Regions from separate parts of the Actinopolymorpha sp. B11F2 genome, predicted to be linked through region 2. Evidence: riboswitches for the same ligand, from Rfam matches in the RefSeq annotation. Region 2 holds a riboswitch; each other region holds the start of a gene.
The links. Region 2 has a riboswitch for S-adenosylmethionine ahead of ABN034_RS26200 (GNAT family N-acetyltransferase). Riboswitches for the same ligand answer to the same signal wherever they lie in the genome.
Positions count from the first base shown of each region.

Region 1: it holds a riboswitch for S-adenosylmethionine, as region 2 does, so the genes downstream of both, thrC (threonine synthase) here and ABN034_RS26200 (GNAT family N-acetyltransferase) in region 2, are expected to answer to the same signal.
Region 3: it holds a riboswitch for S-adenosylmethionine, as region 2 does, so the genes downstream of both, ABN034_RS20810 (aminotransferase class V-fold PLP-dependent enzyme) here and ABN034_RS26200 (GNAT family N-acetyltransferase) in region 2, are expected to answer to the same signal.

Region 1 is NZ_JBEFTX010000024.1:60,742-67,789, forward strand. It holds gene ABN034_RS30970 (cold-shock protein) at 44-244, opposite strand; gene ABN034_RS30975 (alpha-amylase family protein) at 792-2,396, opposite strand; gene ABN034_RS30980 (MoaD/ThiS family protein) at 2,514-2,789, opposite strand; gene thrC (threonine synthase) at 2,786-4,069, opposite strand; SAM riboswitch class I at 4,083-4,260, opposite strand; gene ABN034_RS30990 (serine hydrolase domain-containing protein) at 4,557-5,849, opposite strand; gene ABN034_RS30995 (DUF2178 domain-containing protein) at 5,939-6,355, opposite strand; gene ABN034_RS31000 (helix-turn-helix transcriptional regulator) at 6,339-6,536, opposite strand; gene ABN034_RS31005 (hypothetical protein) at 6,841-7,048, opposite strand, start outside.
Region 2 is NZ_JBEFTX010000017.1:63,291-70,338, forward strand. It holds gene ABN034_RS26180 (HNH endonuclease signature motif containing protein) at 1-86, shown strand, start outside; gene ABN034_RS26185 (glycoside hydrolase family 76 protein) at 640-1,836, opposite strand; gene ABN034_RS26190 (GntR family transcriptional regulator) at 2,189-3,310, shown strand; gene ABN034_RS26195 (hypothetical protein) at 3,353-3,712, opposite strand; SAM riboswitch class I at 3,866-3,954, shown strand; gene ABN034_RS26200 (GNAT family N-acetyltransferase) at 3,962-4,585, shown strand; gene ABN034_RS26205 (ArsR/SmtB family transcription factor) at 4,713-5,066, shown strand; gene ABN034_RS26210 (SRPBCC family protein) at 5,070-5,576, shown strand; gene ABN034_RS26215 (dihydrofolate reductase family protein) at 5,576-6,196, shown strand; gene ABN034_RS26220 (ROK family protein) at 6,359-7,048, shown strand, end outside.
Region 3 is NZ_JBEFTX010000011.1:232,905-239,952, reverse strand. It holds gene sigJ (RNA polymerase sigma factor SigJ) at 1-547, opposite strand, end outside; gene ABN034_RS20820 (glutathione peroxidase) at 694-1,182, shown strand; gene ABN034_RS20815 (glycoside hydrolase family 6 protein) at 1,532-2,641, shown strand; gene ABN034_RS20810 (aminotransferase class V-fold PLP-dependent enzyme) at 2,795-4,333, opposite strand; SAM riboswitch class IV at 4,373-4,500, opposite strand; gene ABN034_RS20805 (TrpB-like pyridoxal phosphate-dependent enzyme) at 4,767-6,131, shown strand; gene ABN034_RS20800 (ketopantoate reductase family protein) at 6,403-7,048, shown strand, end outside.

The sequences.
Region 1 (7,048 bases), on a different contig from region 2:
AGGTGATGCGACCGGGCCGCGAGGGCTCGGTTTCGAGCCGGTTTCAGAGGGGTCGAACTCCGTGCGCCTCGAGTCCTTTCGGACCCTCGACGGCTTCGAACTCGACCGACTGGCCATCAGCGAGTGACTTGTAACCGTCCATCTCGATCTTCGACCAGTGAACGAACACGTCATTCCCGCCGTCTACGGCGATGAAGCCGTAGCCCTTCTCGGCGTTGAACCACTTCACGGTGCCCTGCGTCATGACCTTCTCCTCAAGGCCGTTCGGGTGCAGACCCGCCCGGCGCGGGCCTGGGTCGTCCATACCGCACCCGTCCCCATGAGGAGGCGTTGCGATCGATCCGCGCGTTTCCGTTTCCCACCGCTAATCGGTCGAGCGACTTACGCACGATCATGCCGACCACGCCCGACCATAGCCCAACCCCCAGGCCATTGGGGAGATGGAAAGTCGATCTCATTGAGTCCGAGACCGGTCCAGGCCCTTGAACAGCGGGGCGTTTCCCGCCTGACGAAACAGCCATGACACACAGGGCTTTGACAGATGATCGGACAGCCGAACTGTGCAGCCGAACTGTGCAGCGGGACGATACGACCACGCATCGTGAATGAATCGACAGTTTCGTAGCGCTCCGCAGTCGCGGTTGCATCGATGCGCTCACTGGCACGAACTGTTCATGGGCATAGCAGAAATCGTGTGTGTGCACGGATTCAGAGGACATCGACCGCACACCGGACTGACCCGCGGTCAGTGCCGCGGTACGAGGACGCCGTTTCTCCCCGGCGGGCACGCCTCAGGTGACCAACAGGTTGGCGCCCCAGGCCTCGGTCCAGTCGTAGACATGCAGTCCCTCGTTCGTACGCCAGCGTCGGGGGTCCGTTGCCCGCAACCAGTCGAGCGGTTCGACGCCGCCTGGAGTTCCACCGTCGAGTGCCAGGCGCACCGCGGAGCGCAGGTCCGCGTCGGTCGACGGAGTGCGTGCCGCCGGGTCGACCGACACGAACAACGCCGTGCCCGAACGTGCCACCAGGTCGAGGAACTGGCGGTTCCTGCCCCACGGCGTGTCCGGTGTGCAGGGTACGCAGTCGGCGTCGGCGACGAAGAACCTCTCGTGCTGGGCGAGCCGGAACGCCAAGGAGTTGACGCCCATTCGCCTGGTGCGTTCCCAGGCGCGCCCCGACGTGTCGTCACCGATGCGTTGCACCTCGACCAGACCGGCGGCCAGCTGGCCGACCGTGTTGCAGCCGATCACGACGGCATCGCCAGCGGCTTCGCGGATGACGCGATAGAGCCTGAGCAGAATCTCTGCGTTCGTACGGCTGCGGTCGGCGAAGTGCCAGCCGCCGTCGGTCAGGCTCACGCCCATCGCCGGACCGAAGCGTCCGAACGCGTCGAAGGTCGAGAAGTCATGCTTGACGAGCTCGAATCCCCAGCCCACAAGGCGACTGACGTCCTCGCGGATCGTGTCAAGGTTGGCTTGCAGGGTGAGGTCAAGCGGCTGCTCGCGAGCCGGTCGCGGTCCGGGGCGCAGCCGACCGGGATCGTCGACGAATGACAACGCGGCCGGACGCATCCAGATGCCCGGACGTGCACCGCGCGAAGCGATGTCGGCGGCGAAACCCGCCATGTCGTCGAACAACCCTTCCACACCGGCGGTCCACGGACCGCCGGGGCACACACCGCCAGGGCTCCATCCGGCATCGACCACGCAGTAGGGACGGACCGGATGGCCGTCGGCGTACTCCACGATCGTCTCAGCGTCGCGAAGGATCTGTGCCGGGCCGAAGTCGCGGCCGTACGCGTAGTACCAGTTGTTGCAACCGACGACGGGATCTCTTACTGGTAAGGGATCACCACACATCGCTGCCGTCAGCCGGCACTGGACCGCGTACGCCGACTCGCCTGGATCCCCTTCGACGGTGACGACCGTCGCCGCGTCGAGAACTCGATCATCCAGCAGCACAGGCGATCCGCCGCTCCGTACGTCGATCCAGCAGGACACGCCATCGGCGTCGACGGTCCAGGAACAGAAGGCGTTCGGACGAACCCGCACACCCATGCCGGACGTCGTACCGGTTGCCTGGTCGTGGCCCAACCACGACCACGGCAGCAACCGGTCTGGTTGGAGCGCCCGCCACTGCAGATCGCCGTACGAGCGCTCCCATGCATCACCGAGTACGAGGGTCGACTCGGGGCGTGGCTCACACCAGCGCAGGACCACCCACGAAAGTTCCCGGCGGGGGGACGCCACCTGGACGGCAAGGCCGCCGGTGACGGTCGGAAGACTGACCTCGACCTCCGAGGACGTGAAACGGCCTCCGTCAAGGTGAGCTTGACGGAGGCCGTCACGACGGTCGTGGACGACGAACACCGCGTCCGGAAGCGTCAGGGAAGGCACGTGGACTTCCTTTCGGAGACTCCGGGAACCGGGCTCAGCAGTCAGTGACCGGAACTCGGGCCGCCCCACGACAGGGGCCCCGCCAGCGAGCGGGCTCTGCTGCCAGCGACGGTGCGTTCAGCCGCCGGCGACGGCGGGGATCACCGAGACCTGAACGCCTTCCGGTGTGGGGGTTTCCAGACCGGAAGCGAAGCGCACGTCCTCCTCGCCGACATAGACGTTGACGAACCGGCGCAGCTTCCCGGCGTCGTCGAGCACCCGGGCGCGGATGCCGGGGTACTTCGTCTCCAGGGAGTCGAGCACCTCGCCGAGCGTGGCGCCGTCCGCGTCCACCTCGGAAGCGCCGCCGGTGTAGGTGCGCAGGATCGTCGGAACTCGTACCTTCACGCTCATGCGAGCCCTGCCTTCGTGAATGCGTCGTACGTCGGACGGATGGTTGCCGCGGGCCCCACCTTGCCGGCGATGGCGTCCAGGGTTTTCAGTCCGTCGCCGGAGTTGATGATGACGGTCTCCGCGTCAGGGTCGAGTTGCCCGGTGTCGATCAGCTTCTTCAGCGTCGCGACGGTGACGCCGCCGGCGGTCTCGCCGAAGATCCCCTCCGTGCGCGCGAGCAGCGCGATGCCCTCGACCACCTCGTCGTCACTGACGTCCTCGACGACCCCGCCCGTGCGTCGGCAGACATCGAGCACGTACGGTCCGTCGGCAGGGTTGCCGATCGCGAGCGACTTGGCGATGGTGTCCGGACGTACCGGCGCCACCACGTCGTGGCCGGCCTTGAACGCCGCCGACACCGGCGCGCACCCGGTCGCCTGCGCGCCGAAGATCTTGTACGGCGCATCCTCGATCAGCCCGAGGTCGACGAACTCCCGCAGTCCCTTGTCGACCTTCACCAGCTGCGCACCGGACGCGATCGGGACGACGACCTGCTGGGGCAGCCGCCAACCGAGCTGTTCGGCGATCTCGAAGCCCAGCGTCTTGGAACCCTCGGCGTAGTAGGGCCGGACGTTGACGTTGACGAACGCCCAGCTTTCTTCCTCACCGGCGATCTCGCTGGCGAGCCGGTTGACGTCGTCGTAGGTGCCTTCGACAGCGACCAGGGTGCCGCCGTAGACCGCAGTCGTGAGGATCTTCTGCTGTTCGAGGTTGTGCGGGACCATGACGACGCTGCGGATGCCGGCGCGGGCAGCGGCCGCGGCGACGGCGTTGGCGAGGTTGCCGGTCGACGGGCACGCCAGCACCTGGAAGCCCAGCTCGCGGGCCGCGCTGAGTGCGACCGCCACCACGCGATCCTTGAACGAGTGGGTCGGGTTGGCCGCGTCGTTCTTGATCCACAGGGTCCTGACACCGAGGGCGGCGGCCAGGCGGTCGGCGCGGACGAGCGGGGTGAGGCCGGGTTCGGTGTTGGGGAACGACGCGACGTCGGTGGGCACCGGCAGGAGCGCCTGGTAGCGCCAGATGTTGGCCGGCCCCGCGGCGAGGTCGTCGCGGGTGATCTGCGGGTAGTCGTAGGCCACCTCGAGGGGGCCGAAGCATTCGGTACAGGCGTACTGCGCGCCGAGTTCGGTGGTCGCGCCACACTCGCGACATCGCAGACTCGTGGCGTTGCCGAACGCACCGGGGCGGGGGGTGTGCGCGGCGCCCGTCGTGTCGGCGCCGGCGTACGTGGTCGTCATGAGAGGCCTTCCTTCCTCATCTTCCTCAAGCGTCCGAGCCGCGCCCAGGGATCTCCTGGTCGGATCGTCGTGAGCCGGACTTGGCACCGTGTCCGCCGCGGGGCCTCTGATGCACGCGAGACACACGCGTCGGCGGTCGGCCGGTTGCCGGGGCTTCGTCGGGCCGGTCCCTCTGCCCCTCTGGATGAGATTCCTTGTTGAGTTGTTGTCGGCGAGCGTAACTGACCCGTCTCCGAGATCGTCCGGCAGGTCCAGTATTCGAGACGGTTGTCCACCATCGGGGACGGTGGCGGCCAGTCTCGCGGCCGTGAGCTGCCGCAAATGACCACGCTGAGTAGGCGTCAGGACCCCTGCCATGCGTCCACGCATGTGTCGGGTTCCGTGGGCCTACCCAGCGTGGTCATTTGCGCCTGGCGGTTCGCCGCGGGGCGCCGAACGGCCCGGCTCGACAGACAGTATGCAGAGGCTGCGGCCCCGGCATACGCGTCTAGTCGCAGAGCGCGGCGGCCGCGACCTGCTCGGCGGTGGGGTTCAGCGTCCCGTCCTCCGTCATGATCCACGCGTTGGCGCCGACCGCGGCCTGGCGGGATCCGTCCGGGGTGGTGAAAACGGCGCTGTAGTAGCCGAACACCTGACCGTTGTGGCCCCATGCGACACCGCCCGGCACGCACGGCACCTGCACGGGGTAGATGCCGAGCCCGTAGCCGAACTCTCCGACACTCCTCATCTCGCCGAAGAGCGGCCTCGGCAGCAGTTTCCCGGAGAACAACGCTCGCAGGAACGTCAGTTCGTCCCGTGTGGTGGACACCACGCCACCGGCGGTCCGCAACCAACTCATGGAGTACGTCGTCGTGTCGTACAGCGGCTTGTCCGTACCGTCCTGCAGGTACCCACGCAGGTGCCGGCCGGCGATCACCGGGTTCGCCACCGGGTAGGACGTGTCTCTCATGCCAAGCGGCCCGATGATGCGGCGCGCGAACTCGACACCCACCGGCCGGTCCGTGACCGACTCGATCAGCATGCCGGCGAGGACGTAGTTGGTGTTGGAGTACTCGTGGTGCGTACCAGGGGTTCGGCGCGGCTCGGGGTTGGTGAGGGCGATCCTCACCAGGTCGCGGTAGCTGAAGTAGTGGAAGCGGTTGCGGTCGTAGGACCAGGGTGGGGACGCCAGCATGGTGTCGGTGTGGAACCCGCTGGTGTGCTGCAGCAGGTGGCGTACGGTGATCCGCTCGTCGAGGCCCAGGCCCGGCAGCCAGCGGACGACCCGGGCGTCCAGACCGATCTTTCCTTCGGCCACAAGTTGGAGGACGACGACGGCGGTCATCGTCTTGGTGATGCTGCCGATGCGGTAGCGGTCGTCGGGGCGGGCCAGCCGGTTGGTGCGACGGTCGGCCACACCGCGCGCGATGGCCGTGGTCGCACCGTCGCCGGTGATGGTGGCGAGGGCGACCCCTGGCGTACCGGTCTCGATCACCTTCTCCGCAAGGCGTTCCAGCCGGGTCGTGGTCGTTTGGACGTGAGCCGCGACGGTGCGGGCCGGGGCACCTGGACCGGAAGCACTATCCGGATGGGAAGCTGCGGCCGCCTCCGCGGGAGGAGCCGCGTCTTCTGCGGGAGGTGCCGCGACCCCCGCGGGTAGAGCCGGGGCCTCTGCGGGTGGTGGAACCGCGGCCTCTGCGGGTGGAGCCGGAGCGCCTGGGGAAGACGCACCAGCGACGATCAAGGGCGGCGCGAGCACGGCGACCAGCAGCCGGCGTACGGACATGATTTCGGGCAGCATGCGTCAAACCCCCAAGATACAAAGCTGATTGGTGGTGAGGCGCCGGACGTAGCAGTCGTCGACGATGGTCGCCGCGACCGGTTCGGCGCTCAGGTGCGACGGTTGAGCACCAGGAGCGAGACGACGTAGGTGACGCCCGCGACGAATCCCAGGAACGCCCAAGGGTCACCGTGACCGCCACGAGCGATGTCGACGACCGCACCGCCCACGATCACGAGGGCGAGAATGTTCAACGTGTGAAGGGCCGCGCGTTGATGGATCTGCACATGCCGTTCCTCGTGCGTGTCGTCGCCAAGGAGTGCGACCGTGTCACTCAGGCGCGACCCGAACACCAGGAACAGCACGAGCACAACCATGAGGGCGATCATCGCCAGCCCCAGCCAGAGCCGGTCACTCACGATCGCCGCGACACCCATCGCGATGCCCAGGACCAGACCCAGAATCAAAGCCGGCTTGGAGATTCGCCGGCCCGGGTGGCTGTGGCCGCGGTCATTCGTCGTCGACATGGAATACCTCCTCGACCGTACGCCCGAAGAACCGGGCGAGCCGGATCGCCAACGGCAGCGAAGGACTGTAGCGACCGGTCTCGATCGCGTTGACCGTTTGCCTGGAAACCTCGAGCACCTCGCCCAGGTCCCCCTGGGATAGCCCTTTGGCAAGGCGGAGTGCCCTGACGTCGTTCCGCACGCTGTCAAGCATGCTTTACACGGCCTCGGGGTGTCAAGCTCGCTTTACAGGACGGCCGAGTACGATCCGGCGGGTGCCCACGCCCGCGCCGCCACCGATGCAGCCGTGGAGCACACCCGCACCGACACAACCTCCCGTGGGACCCGCACGACTGGTTCACCCACCCGCTGATCCACCGAGTCACCCACCCGCTGATCCACCGAGTCACCCACCCGCTGATCCACCGCGTCACCCACCGGCTCAGCCGCCGAGTCTGTCCGAGCCACCAGGACAGGAATCCACCCTCGCACGACCGCGACCCTCATCACCTGACGCCCTCCGGTTGCCCGCCCGCGCGGCCGGTCTGCTCGCCGGCTACTGGGCGCCGAAGCTGGTGTGGTTCGTCGCGGGCTACCTCGCACACGACCTGGTCCTGCGCGGATCGGCGTGGCTCGCGCACCGCAACCAGTGGCTGGGTTTCGCCGGCCTGTCGATCGGCGTACTCGTCCTGCTCGGCTCGACGATCATGATGT
Region 2 (7,048 bases):
CCCAGAACAGTCCCGGCGAGCTCACCGCACAAAGCCCGCTTGGCCACACCTACACCATCCAACCCGAACCACCACCTGGCGAATGACCGACACCGTTTGATCAGCACGATCATCCGATCAGGAACGCTGCGGACACGATCCCCAGCCCGATCAGGAAGAACACCGCGCCGCCGCCGATGGCAAGTCCCCGACCCAGCCGGGCGTCCGAGTCGCCGACGATGCGGGGCCCTTCGTTCCTCCCCGACGACCGTCCCAGTTGTCGTCACACACGTCCGGTCGAAGCGACGCTCAAACCCATGCGGACGCCCACCTACGGCAGAGAAGGACCAGACTCAAACCGCACCAGGCTTTCCGCCCCGGTTGCAACGCACGTGTCTCGCCACGTTGCAGCGGGCTCTGGCGACGAAGCAGCTCACCTCTGCCAGCCTGGTCGATGCGTACCTCGAGCGGATCAAAACCATCGACGCGACCCGTCCCAAACTCGCTGCCGTACGCGCGATCAAGCCGCACGCTCACAAGGGGGCGGAGCGGACTGACACCGAGCGACGCGATGTCGAGCCCGGCGTCAGGCCCGGCTCAGCACTGAAACCCACGAACGCGGAACTGTTCCCAGGCGGGCCTGCGAGCAACGCGACCGGCTCAGGTAAGCCGGGGGTACTGCGAAGTGTGCCACCCGAGCATGGCCTCGATGCGGATCATGCCGGACTGCTCCAGCAGCGTCACGGGGTTGTCGCCGGTGAAGCGGTACAGGCCGGTCGTGTGGTCGCGGAACCGTGCGTACGACTGGTCGGCGTACCACTCCATTGCCTTGCGGTACGAGGGGTGCGGCTCGACCGCCGACAGCTGCAGCAGGTTGGCGAAGAAGATCGCGTGGAACCTCGCCGGCTGGTCGAAGTAGCGCTCGTTCTCGGCGAGGAAGGCGAGCGCCTTGGCCGCGGTGTCGCGCGCGTGGTCGAGATACTTCTGCTCGCCCGTCGCGCGATGGAGAAGGACGCCGGCGCCGATCATCGTGCCCTGGTTGTACGACCACTGCGTCTTCTCGATGTTCCCGGCGAGGTCGACGTGGTCCCAGTAGAGGCCGTTCGGCGCGAGCATGTACGTCCGCACCCATTCGTACATCCGGATCGACCAGTCGAGGTAGTGGTCGTCCTTCGTCGCGAGGTAGAGGTGCAGTCCGACCTCGGCACCCGGCGCGTTCGAGACGGTGTTGCGGTCGTTGCTCCAGGGAGCCTGTGTCCAGAAGACGCCACCCGGGCAGGGATGGCTCGGGTCCGTGTCCCAGCCGAACACCACGAGGTCGAAGATCTCGGCGGCCCGGCGCAGCGCGGCGGCGTCTCCGCCAGAAGTCATGTAGTGGCGCTGGATGAACCCCAGGGCGTTCCACTCGTTGTCGTCGTAGAACTTGTCGCCGCCATGCCCGGCCGGCGGTCGCAGGTAGGAGTCGTACCCAGGCGGGTCGGTCTCGGCGTTCCAGTAGGCCTCGAGAGCCGTGTAGCGGTCAGCTACGTCGTCGGTGTAGCGCTTGCCGATCTCCGGCAGTCCGGCCATGTCCTGGGTCGCGATCATCGCCTGCGAGAACGGCCAGACGTACGACCACGGGTTGCCGCCCGTGTGGGGGTACTCCTCGAGGTAGAACGACGTCTGCGGGTCGTAGAAGTAGCGCTGCAGCGCGGCGTAGCTTTCCCTGGCGCGTCGCGCGTACTTCGTCAACGCCTGCGACGGCACCTGCGCCGCGTGTGCGGTCGATGCGGTCGTTGCGAGTCCCCACCCTGCGGTGGCCGCGAGACCGCCGACCAGCACGGCACGGCGTGACGGCGCTGAAAAGTGATGCTTCACGAGGTCCTCCCGGTGATTCGGCGGTCCCCGTGAGCCGCTCGGTCGACACGTCGGCGCCTGTCCTGCGTGATGGCGTTCCGAGCTCAGGCACCCGGAACGCCATCACTCACAGGGCAACCGAGACCCAAGGTGCTCTCGATATATCAACATGTCAATGAGATGACATGTCCGTTTCCGGGCGGCTTCGTGGTCGCGGTGTGGTCGCGCGATGGCGCGGGCGAGGCAGCCAGGACTGCTGTGACGCTAGGAAGGGTTGGCCACGTGAGACGTTCACTAGTGCGGTGGTCGCAGGATAGTATGCGCATGGTCGCAAGATGGTATAGATCTGCCCAGTCACCCCTCCGGAGGACGCGTGCCCGATCCATTCCTCTACGAGCGGGTCTACGACTACGTCCTCCACCAGATCCGCACCGAGACTCTCAAACCTGGGGAGCGGGTCCCGTCCGAGAAGGAGCTGGCGGAGCAGTTCGGCGTCAGCCGCATCACCTCCAAGCGGGCGCTTCGCATGCTCGCCGAAGCCGGTGTGGTCGACCGCAGGCGCGGCATGGGGTCGTTCGTGACCGATGACGTCGGCCGCGTCGACGCCGTACGCCACGCTGGTGCTCGACCACGTGAGCGGCCACCGAGCACCGGCTGCCTCGCCCTGGTGCTTCCCGACGCCTCTGAGGCGTACGGTCTGGAACTCCTGTGTGCGATCGAGGAGCGGTGCGCAGAACTCGGCTACCACCTGATCGTCCGGCGGACCCGGGACAGCCAGCAGGTCGAGGAGCAGGCGATCGATGCCCTCGTCGGTGGCGTCGCGGACGGACTGATCGTCTTCCCTGTCCACGGGGAGTTCTACAACGCAAGCCTGGTGCGGCTCGTGCTCGACCGCTCTCCGCTCGTCCTGGTCGACCGGTACCTTCGTGGGATCCCGGCATGCTCGGTCTTCACCGACAACGCAGCCGCGGCTCGTGCCCTCACCTCCCGCGTGCTCGACCAGGGACACGAGCAGGTCGCCTTCCTGTCGCCACCGGTCGAGAACACCTCCAGCATCGAGGAACGGATGCAGGGATACCGTGACGTCCTGCGCGAGCGCGGATACCCACCAGACGCCGAACGCTGTTTCACCGAATTCCACAGCACACTGCCGGGGTCGCGGTCAGCGGACATGGCGAGCGCCGACCGCGAGGCTCTGCGCGCTTTCCTGAAACGCGAACCAGGCATCACCGGCTTCGTGGCCTGCGAGTACAACATCGCCGTCCTGCTGCGACAGGTTCTCGAGCACGCGGGTGAAGGGGATCCCGACCGTCGGATGATCGCCTGCTTCGACTCGCTGGAATCGCCGACTGATTCCGGCACCTTCGTCTACATCAAGCAGGACCAGCAGGAGATGGGCCGCCGCGCCGTCGACCTTCTCCACGCCCAGCTGGGCGGCGACGACGTGCCGCTCAGGTCGGTCGTACCGTTCACCCTTGTCGATCCGACCACGTGAAGGCTGGAAAGAACCCCGCGACAGTAGGCGTTCGTCGGCCTGTCAGGACGTACGGATGGCGTAGATGAGGTGTAGGACGCGATCCCCTTCGATGGTCCGCGGGTTCTCCAGCAATTGTTGGGGCGGCGCCGCGGGTACGCCGTGCCATCCGTTCGTGATGTCGAACAGGTGCCGACCGATCACCGCCGCGCGAACATTGCCCGAGGTCGAACGAATGTACTCGGCGCTGGCGGCGCTCACATGGAAAAGCCGGTCCGGATCTCCCATGGTTGTCGCCACGTCGCCGTTTCCGTACCACTCGAACAGCGGGCCCACATTGTCGTTCTCATCCGCGATGAACCCGTCGACGGAGACTGTCGCCCCCACGATCACCTTGCCCATGATCGGGACCTCCTCAGTCATCCTCATTCGTTTGCCGGACCGCCGATTCCGCGGGTGACGCAGGTGCAGACCACGATCGTGGCGCGGATTCATCGGTGTTCGCGGCAGTTCGCCGGTTCGGTGGCCGCCGACGTTGACCGCCGTCCCTACGCCGAGGCATGATCCCCTGACCGAGATTCATCCAGAGGATCCGAGGGACCTGGCCCAGTGACGGTCCGGCAACCTGCCCTACGGCAAGGTGCCAATGCCAGGAACGATGAGGAGGCGCTCATGAGCGCATGGCTCGATGTGCCCGTACTCCATGGATCGTTCGTACGGCTGGAGCCACTGGCGATGGCCCACGCGTCGGATCTGGCGCGGGCCGCGGAGGAAGATCGCCGCACCTACGGCTTCACCGTGGTTCCCCGCGGTGCCGAGGTGAAGGAGTACCTGGCGACCCAGTTCGCTCGCAGGAGCGAGGGACTGACGCCCTTCGCGCAGGTCCGGCAGCGGGACGGTATGGCCGTGGGGTGCACAGCCCTCTGGAACCCGCGAACGTGGCCGGGCCGGCAGGACCTGCGCGCCATCGAAATCGGCTGGACCTGGCTTGCGGCGTCGGCGCAGGGCACGGGGATCAATGCCGAAGCAAAGTTGCTGCTCTTCACGTATGCGTTCGAGACGCTGGGGGTGGCCCGTGTCGACCTCAAGACGGACGCCCGCAACGAACGTTCGCGGCGGGCGATCGAGGGGCTCGGGGCGCGCTTCGAGGGGGTGTTGCGCAGTTGGTCGGCCTCGTGGGCGCCTGGAGAGGCGGGGGCGTTGCGCGACTCGGCCATGTTCTCTGTCGTGGCGACCGAATGGCCGTCCGTCAAGTCGGCACTCGGCGCGCGGGTCGGGGGCGTGAGCATTCAATAGAGCCTGAGGAGAGCCTTGACGTCTATGCGGAGTACGGCGTCACCTCTCCGCGAGGGACTTCCCGGGTACACGCTGGATCTCCCTGTCTCGACTTGACGCATGCCGATATGGGCATATGATGGCGGCCATGGCACGAGCCGCGACGACCTCGGACGTCTTCAACGCGATCGCCGAGCCGCGGCGCCGGGAGATCCTGGTGCTGCTGCGGGCGGGTGAGCGGCCGGTGACCGAGTTGGCCCGGGAGCTGGGGATGACCCAGCCGCGCGCATCCAAACACCTGCGGGTGCTCCGGGAGGTCGGGCTGGTGCGGGACCGCAAGGCAGGCAAGCAGCGCCTGTACGGCCTTGACGCCCGCGGGCTGCGGCCGGTCCACGAGTGGACCGGTGGGTTCGAGCGCTTCTGGAGCGAGAGCTTCGACCGGCTGGACGCATACGTGCAGGACCTGAAGCAGGCTCTAGAGCAGGCAGGGCAGGAGGAGTAGCTGATGAGCGCGACGGGACGAGGAGGGCCGGCGCAGTTCGCGACGGCTGACCGGGAGATCGTGATCTCCCGGGTCATCGACGCCCCGCGGGAGCTGGTGTTCGAGGCGTTCACCGAGGTGCGGCACCTGTCCCGGTGGTGGGGGCCGGAGGGGTTCACCACGACCACGCGGTCGTTCGAGTTCCGCGTCGGCGGGGAGTGGAACTTCGTGATGCACGGGCCGGACGGGACGGACTACACCGAGTGGATCTCCTGGAACGAGATCGCCCCGCCGGAGCGGATCGCGCTGCTGCACGGTGAGTCCCGCGGCGACCCGAACGCCTTCGAGTCGGTCCTGACGTTCGAGCCCGACGGTGCGGCGACCCGGATCGAGATGCGCACGGTGTTCCCCACCAAGGAACTGCGCGACGAGGTGGTCGAGAAGTACCACGCGATCGAGGGCGGCCAGCAGACCCTGAGCAAGCTGGCGGCCTATGTCACCGAGGTCGCTCGGTTGGGAGCGGAGGACTGATGGCCGGGAAGGTGTTCTTCAGCGTGTCGATGTCGCTGGACGGTTTCATCGCGCCCGAGTCCCTCGGGGACCTGATGGGGCAGCAGTGGGTGGAACTGCAGCGGTGGGTCTTCCCGCTGCGGTTCTTCCGGGAGAACCTGAAGCTCGGCGAGGGTGGCGAGGAAGGGCGCGACAACGAGATCGTGCGGGAGACGCATCTGCGCACCGGCGCGAGCGTCATGGGCAAGCGCATGTTCGACGCCGGCGAGCAGATGTGGCCGGAGGAGGCGCCGTTCCACACCCCGGTGTTCGTCGTGACGCACGAGAAGCGTGACCCCTGGGAGCGGCCGGGCGGGACCACCTTCCACTTCGTCAACGACGGCATCGAGGCCGCGCTCGACCAGGCCCGCGAGGCCGCCGGCGACCGCGACGTCCGCATCGCGGGCGGCGGCGCGACGATCCTGGAGTACGTGAACGCCGGCCTGGTCGACGAGTTCTCGATCGCGCTGTCGCCCGTGCTGTTCGGCTCCGGAATCCGCCTGTTCGAGGGTGTGGACGCGGGCCGCGTGGCCCTGGAGCCGGTCCGCGCGGAGCACTCTCCGAGGGTGACGCACCTGACCTACGCCGTCCGGGAGCGGTAGGCGCACGGCGGACGGCGTACGCGAACGAACACCCACGCGGGCCCCTGTCCTGACAGCTGCCTCGTGGCCCGACCGATACTTGGTGTCAACCCGGCGTCGGCGCCGGGCCGGCGTCGACGCCAGGCGCGGGCGGGCGAGCGAGAGACGGCGGCAGGAGGAACGATGGGAAGTACGCCGAACGGGGCATTCCCGCGCCGCAACCCGGCTTCCCGGACCGTGTTCTCGTCGATCCTTGCGCACGGACCGTCTTCCCGTGGTGACGTCGCGCGGCGTACCGGCCTGTCGGCGGCCTCGGTGACGAAGTCCGTCCGGCCCCTTCTCGCGGCCGGGTTCCTGCTGGAGGGGGACGCCGCCGGAGGCAGCGTCGGGCGCCCAGTCCGTGAGCTCCGGGTCCGGCCGGAAGCCGCGTGGTTCGCCGGAGTCAAGGTGACCGGGAACGAGGTCGTCGGCACGCTCACCAACCTGTCGGGTGTGGCGCTCGCGAGTGGCCGGCTGCCGCTCAGATCCCCTCGCGTGCGGACGGTCGTGTCGAGGATCTCCGCCGCCGTACGGAAGCTGCGCGACCGGGCCGGTGGCGAGCTGGCGGCGGCCTGCGTCGCGGTCTCAGGCGAGGTCGAACGCGACACCGGGCTCGTGCGGTTCTCGCCTTTCCTCGACTGGCGCGACGTACCGCTCGCCGAACTCGTCGAAGCCTCGCTCGGGATCAGCACGGTCGTCGAGAACGACGTACGGGCGCTCACGTTGGCGGAGAGTACGACGGGAGCGGGCGTCGGTGCCTCGGTGCTGGTCGTCGTCACCATCGGGACCGGGATCGGATGCGGGATCGTCGTGGACGGGCGGGTCCTGTCCGGC
Region 3 (7,048 bases), on a different contig from region 2:
CCAACACCTCCCCGATCTCGGCGTAGGACAGGGCGAACGCCTCCCGCAGCACGAAGACCGCGCGTTCCAGCGGAGACAGGGCTTCGAGGACCACCAGCAGGGCGAACGACACCGTCTCGGCGCGCGCCACCTCGTCGGCGACGTCCGGACTGGTGAGGCCACCGCCCGTGAGACTGCTGCCGGCGACGCCGTCGCCCGCGACGTTGGTGGCGTGAAGGTCGGAGCCAGGAAGGCCGGCGCGAGTGTGGCCAGTACCGGTGAGGATGGGCTCCGGCAACCATGGGCCGACGTAGGTCTCACGCCTGCGTTGGGCGCTGCGGAGCCGGTCGATGGCGAGTCTGGTGGTGACCTTCACGAGGTACGCACGGACGTCCACGATGCGCGCGTGGTCGACGTCCCGCCAACGCAGCCAGGCGTCCTGGACGACATCCTCGGCGTCCACCGCACGGCCGAGCACGCGGTAGGCGACGCCGAAGAGCAGCTCGCGATGCGGGTTGAACGCCGCAACGCCGTCGGGCCCGGCGTCCTCATCGTCACCGCTGTGCACACTGCAGTCCTACCAGTGCGCGGGAACGACGGTGGCGCGGGTCCGCTCACGGCCGCCACGCGGATGGCATGGGTATTGTCGACCGCGCGTCCCACGCTCGAGGGTGCCGAGAGTTGTCTCGCCGCCCGAATTCCGGAAGGACCACCGTGAGCATTCACGACATCCCGCTGCGTACCCTCGCCGGCGACTCCGGTTCACTTGGCGACCTCGCCGGCTCGACTCTGCTGGTCGTCAACGTCGCCTCCAAATGTGGCCTCACGCCGCAGTACTCCGGCCTGGAACGCCTTCACCAGCGCTTTGCCGACCGTGGCTTCTCGGTCGTCGGCTTCCCGTGCAACCAGTTCGGTGGGCAGGAGCCGGGTACGCACGAGGAGATCCAGGAGTTCTGCTCCACGACGTACGGCGTGACGTTCCCGATGTTCGAGAAGCTCGACGTCAACGGTGCCGACCGGCACCCGGTCTATGTCGAGCTCACCTCCACGGCTGACGCCGACGGCGAGGCGGGAGACGTGCAGTGGAACTTCGAGAAGTTCCTCGTCGACCCGCAGGGCGTTGTCGTCGGCCGGTTCCGGCCGCGCACGGATCCTGAGGACGCGGCCCTCGTCGCCGCCGTGGAGGCGCAGCTCCCCCGCTGAGGGCCGTTCGTCCGACCGTCGGAGGTCTGGGTCGGTTTGCCGACGAGGTTCGACGGATGCGGCGTTCCGGCGGATGCGGCGTTCCGGCACAAGCTGTCCGCACTGGCCCTGTACCTGCGCGGTTTGCCACGCATGAAACGCGTTCGCCACACTCGTCACGGCGGGACAGGCCGGGCATCTGGCACCGATCCGCGGAGTCGCGGACGCCTTCCCTACCCCCGGGTTACGTTGGCATGGCCCACGTCCACAGCAGTGTGCGGCCGGCACCGGTACCCAGGGGGAGACAGCGATGGACCTTCCGGGCACACGACCGACGCGTCCACGCCGCCGAACCGCGGTGGCGGTTCTGGTGGCACTCCTTCTCTTCTTCAGTGCCGTGAGCGTCGTGAGCCTCAATCCTCAGTCCAGGCTGTGGTCTGGGCAGTGGTCGGGCCTCACCTGGCCGGCGGGCCGGTCGATGCCTGGCGATCCCGTATCGATGACGACCGGCCTCTACGTCGACCCGCGGTCGCAACCTGCCAAATGGGTGCGGACCAACCCCGGTGACCCGCGTCAGGAGGCGATCAAGACCGGGATCGCCGAGATGCCGATCAGCCGGTGGTTCCTGGGCAACGACAACGATCGCGCGGAAGCCAGCATGTACGTACGCGGAGCCGAGGCGGCCGACAAACTGCCGGTGCTGGTGGCGTACAACATCCCGGGCCGTGACTGCGGCCAGTTCAGTGCTGGCGGCGCGGACGGCTCGGTGGCGTACCGGAAATGGGTCGACGGCCTCGCCGGTGCGGTCGGCCAGCGACCGGCCGTGGTGATCCTCGAGCCGGATGCCCTTGCACAGTTGGACTGCCGCCCCGACACGCAGCGGAACGAGGCGCTCGCGCTGATCTCGTACGCCGTGGACCAGTTCGCCAACCGCGCACCCAACACGTGGGTCTACATCGACGCGGGGCACTCCAACTGGGTCGACTCCGCGACCATGGCCGAGCGCCTCCGCCGGGCCCATGTCGGCAACGCGCGCGGCTTCTCGCTCAACGTCTCCAACTACCAGCCGACCGAGGCCAACGTGGCGTACGGCCAGGAGGTCGTCGAACGGATGGAACCGGACGGTATCCATCCCACGTTCGTCATCGACACCAGCCGGAACGGTCGCCCACCTGCGGGATCGGAGTGGTGCAACCCGGCTGGTCAGCAGGTCGGGGACCGCCCGCGACCCGGTGGTGCGTACGGGCTCGACCTGCAGCTGTGGGTGAAGCCGCCCGGTGAATACGACGGTGCCTGCGGTGTTGCACCCGAGGGCAACGCGGGTGACTTCCAGCCGTCCGCCGCGTTGGGGCTGCTCACCGGGTCCGACGGCGGACAGTGGCTGCTGGGGTTGCGGAAGAGTACGGGCGTGGTGAGCCGTGACCAGGATCCGTGGCAACGGGACCTGGGACTCAGCCGTGCCGATCCCACCGGCGACTGAGAGTGGCCGTCAACCCAGGCGGCACTGGATGAGGGGCGCCCTGCTCCCATAGGTTCGCCTCAGGGCGCCCTTCATCGCATGTAGTTCTGGACGAGGGAGCCCTTCGTCCACGCGCTGCGAACGCCTCGAGCAGCGGCGTGGTGAGCAACAGGCTCACGGGACCGCCGCCGCGTCCGGCTGCGCCCACGACGGATAGGGCCGCGGGTCCGGCGTCGGGGCCCACGCACCGCTGCTGTCGGAGTACGACCAGCGGGTTCCCGCCGAGACCAGCGCGCTCACGGCATCGGCGAGCCGGTCGACGTCGGCCACCGTGCTCCCGACCCCGAAGCTCGCCCGCAGCGCACCCTCCGGCGCACCCAGCCGGGACACCAGCGGGTGGGCGCAGAACCGTCCATGCCGGATGCCGATGCCGTGCTCGGCCGAGACGTACGCCGCGACGAGACCCGGGTGGAACTCGCCCACCGAGAACGCCACCACACCGATCGAGCTCGGGCTGTCCCGCCAGATCCGATGCAGGCGTACGCCGGGAATGCTGGCCAGCCGCTCGGTCAGGCGTTGCCGAAGGGTCTCCTCGTGGGTTTCGAGCGCACCGTCGGGGAGGCCGGCCAGGGTGTCGCAGGCAAAGCCGAGCGCCACCGCGCCGAGCACGTTGGGCGTACCACCCTCGTGCCGGGCGGGCGCGGGTGCCCAATCGGTGTGGGTGAGGCCGACGTCGCGCGCCGCGCCGCCACCGGGAAGGTAGGCCGAGGCGGCGTCGAGCCAGTCGCGACGTCCGACGAGGACACCGGCCCCGAACGGTGCGTAGAGCTTGTGACCCGACAGCGCGAGGTAGTCCACACCGCTGGCCGCCAGGTCGATCCGGCGGTGCGGGGCGAGTTGGGCCGCGTCCACGACGACCCGCGCCCCGGCAGCGTGCGCGATCTCCACGATGTCGGCGATCGGCAGCAGTTCGCCGGTGACGTTGGACGCGCCGGTGACCGCGACCAGTGCGGCCGGGCGGGCGGCGAGTTCGGCGCGCAGGCTGACGAGCGTGGCGCGCTGCGTGGTGCCGGCAAGGACGCAGCGGGTCTTCCCACTCGCGCGATGCCGCCACGGGAGCAGGTTGGCGTGATGTTCGATGTCGAGGTGGACGACCCCGGCGGTAGGTACAGCGCCGGTGGGTACGCAGTGTGCGAGCAGGGTGAGCGCATCGGTCGTGTTGCGGCTGAAGACCACCACGTCGTCCGGGCGGGCACCCACGAACGCGGCGACCTTGGCCCGCGCGGTCTCGTAGAGCGTCGTACTCACCTGCGAGGTGTATCCCGCCCCTCGGTGCACGCTCGCGTAGAACGGGAGGACGCCGTTCAGGTGGGCCGCGACGGCTGACAGGCAGGGCGCGCTTGCGGCATAGTCGAGCTGGACGTAAGGCACCTGCTGGCCGCTGACGACCGGCACCTGCAGGTCGGCACCGACCACCGGGAGGAGCGGCTTGAGGCCGGCTTCTGAGCCAGGTGGAACGGTGTTCGGCGAGGGTAGAGCGGTGTTCGGCGGCGGCGAGGTGGCGGTGAACGACTGTGGGGTGGCGGTGAACGACTGTGGGGTGGGGCTGAACGACAGTGTGGTGGGGCTGAACGACAGTGTGGTGGCGCCGGGCGGCGTGGCGCTGGGGACGAAGGGCGCACAGGGCGCAGGCGCGGTGTCGACGGGTGTCATGCGTACCTCACAAGGTCTCGGGGACCCTGTGGGCTGCGGGTCCCGCGCTTGTGGTGCCGGGCGGCACCACCTGGTCCTCACCCGGGGCACCCCACCGCGGTTGGAGGGTTGCCGGCCAGCAAGCCGGGGCTCGCAGGGCGTGGTCGCCCTTGCTGGCACTCATGACCGCGACACACGCTAACCGGTGGCAGGACCCACTCGCCTCGATGTATCAAATAATGGACGCGCGTACCAATATGTGGGCAGCTCGGCTGGGCGGCCATCGGAGGCCCACATCCGCAGCCTGGCAGGCGATCGAGCGATCGAGGTCGTCGAACTGACCGCTGCGGGCCCGCTCGGGCGCGTCCGCGTCCTGACCGTCCGGTGAACCGACCGGGCGTACCCACGGCTTCGGGGTTCCGCCCATCGACGCGGCCCGGCTACCGTGACCGGCATGCCTGTGCCGACGAAGATTGTTCTCGACGAGTCCGAGCTGCCACGAGCCTGGTACAACGTGCTCGCAGACCTGCCGAGCCCACCGCCGCCGGTCCTGCACCCGGGCACCCACCAGCCGGTTGGCCCGGACGACCTCGCGCCGCTCTTCCCGACGGACCTCATCCTGCAGGAGGTGACGACCGAGCGGTACGTCGACATTCCCGAGGAGGTCCTCGACGTCTACCGGCTGTGGCGGCCGTCGCCGCTCTACCGCGCCCATCGCCTGGAGAGGGCGCTCGGCACGCCGGCCAAGATCTTCTACAAGTACGAAGGCGGCTCACCCGCAGGGTCCCACAAGCCCAACACCGCCGTGCCACAGGCGTACTACAACGCCAAGGCGGGCGTACGCAGGTTGACGACCGAGACAGGCGCGGGCCAGTGGGGTTCGGCGCTGGCGTTCGCCTGCTCGCAGTACGACCTGGCCTGCGAGGTCTGGCAGGTGCGCGCGTCGTACGACCAGAAGCCGTACCGCAAGATCATGATCGAGACGTTCGGCGGCACCATCCACCCGTCGCCGTCGGACCTGACCGCGGCCGGGCGCGCCGTGCTGGAGAAGGATCCCGACTCGCCCGGGTCGCTCGGCATCGCGATCTCGGAGGCGGTCGAGGTCGCGGCGACGAACGCCGACACCAACTACTCCCTCGGCAGCGTCCTCAACCACGTGCTGCTGCACCAGACGATCATCGGCGAGGAGGCGGTCGCGCAGTTCGGCAAGGTGGGGTTGACACCGGACGTCCTCATCGGCTGCACCGGCGGCGGCTCGAACTTCGGCGGGCTCGCGTTCCCCTTCCTCCGCGAGAAGCTGGCGGGTGGCCTCGACGTCACGATCCGCGCGGTGGAGCCGGCGAGCTGCCCGTCGCTGACGAAGGGCGTCTATGCGTACGACTTCGGCGACACCGCCGGGATGACGCCCCTGATGAAGATGCACACGCTGGGCCACGACTTCATCCCCGATCCGATCCACGCCGGCGGGCTGCGCTACCACGGCATGTCGCCGCTGCTCTCCCACATCTACGAGCTGGGCCTGATCGAGGCGGTGGCGAAGACGCAGCGGGAGTGCTTCGAGGCGGGTGTGCGGTTCGCGCGTACGGAAGGGATCGTGCCGGCGCCGGAGCCCACCCACGCGCTCGCCGCGTGCATCGACGAAGCCCTGCGCTGCAAGGAGTCTGGCGAGGAGAAGGTCATCCTCACCGCACTGTGCGGGCACGGTCACCTGGATCTCGCCGCCTACGGTACGTATCTCGCCGGTGAGCTGGTCGACCACGAACTCGCCTCGGACCAGGTGGCCGCCGCGGTCGCCGGCCTGCCCACCGTCCCCGCATAGCGCGCCGGCCCTTCCCGGATAGGGCGACGGTTCCTCCCGGATGGCGAGCTGGTCTTCCCGGGCAGGCGACGGCTCCTCCCGCATGGCGCAGGCGTTCTGCGGCGGCGGCAAATGACCACGCTGAGCAGGCGTACGGACGCACGGCCAGGCATCGGCACCGGTCCAGGTCACACCTGCCTGCTCAACGTGGTCATTTGCCAGCGGCCCCGCCCAGTCGATAGACCTTCGTACGACGGGAGTTCGGGCGGGACGAATCCTTGGGAGACAGGACATGGGTGAGGCGGGTCGGCGGTTCGTCGTCTACGGTGCCGGGGCGATCGGCGGCGTGTTGGGAGCTCGACTGCACAGAGCGGGCCACGAGGTCGTACTGATCGCGCGGGGAGCGCACCTCGACGCGATCCGGTCCGGCGGGCTGCGGGTGGAGTCGCCGTACGACACGGAGACGGCTCAGCTGCCCGCGGTGGGGGACCCGAGCGGGATCGAGTGGCGGCGCGGCGACATCGTGCTGCTGACGATGAAGAGTACGGACACGGCGGACGCGGTCCGGGCCCTCGCTGGAGCGGCCGACGCGCAGACGCCGGTCTTCTGCGTGCAGAACGGCGTCGCGAACGAGCCTACGGTGCTGCGGCAGTTCGCCAATGTCTACGGCGTCCACGTGATGTTCCCCGCGACGTACCTCACGCCGGGGGTCGTCCAGGCACCGTCCACGCCGGTCACCGGGATCCTCGACCTCGGCAGGTACCCGAGCGGTGTCGACGACACCGCCCGTGAGGTCGCGGAGGCGTTCCGGTCCGCGACGTTCGCCTCCGAACCGCGTCCCGACATCATGCGGCGGAAGTACACCAAGCTGCTCGGCAACCTCGGCAACGCCGTCGACGCCGTGTGCACGCGAGGCGACGGCCGCGACGAGGTGATCG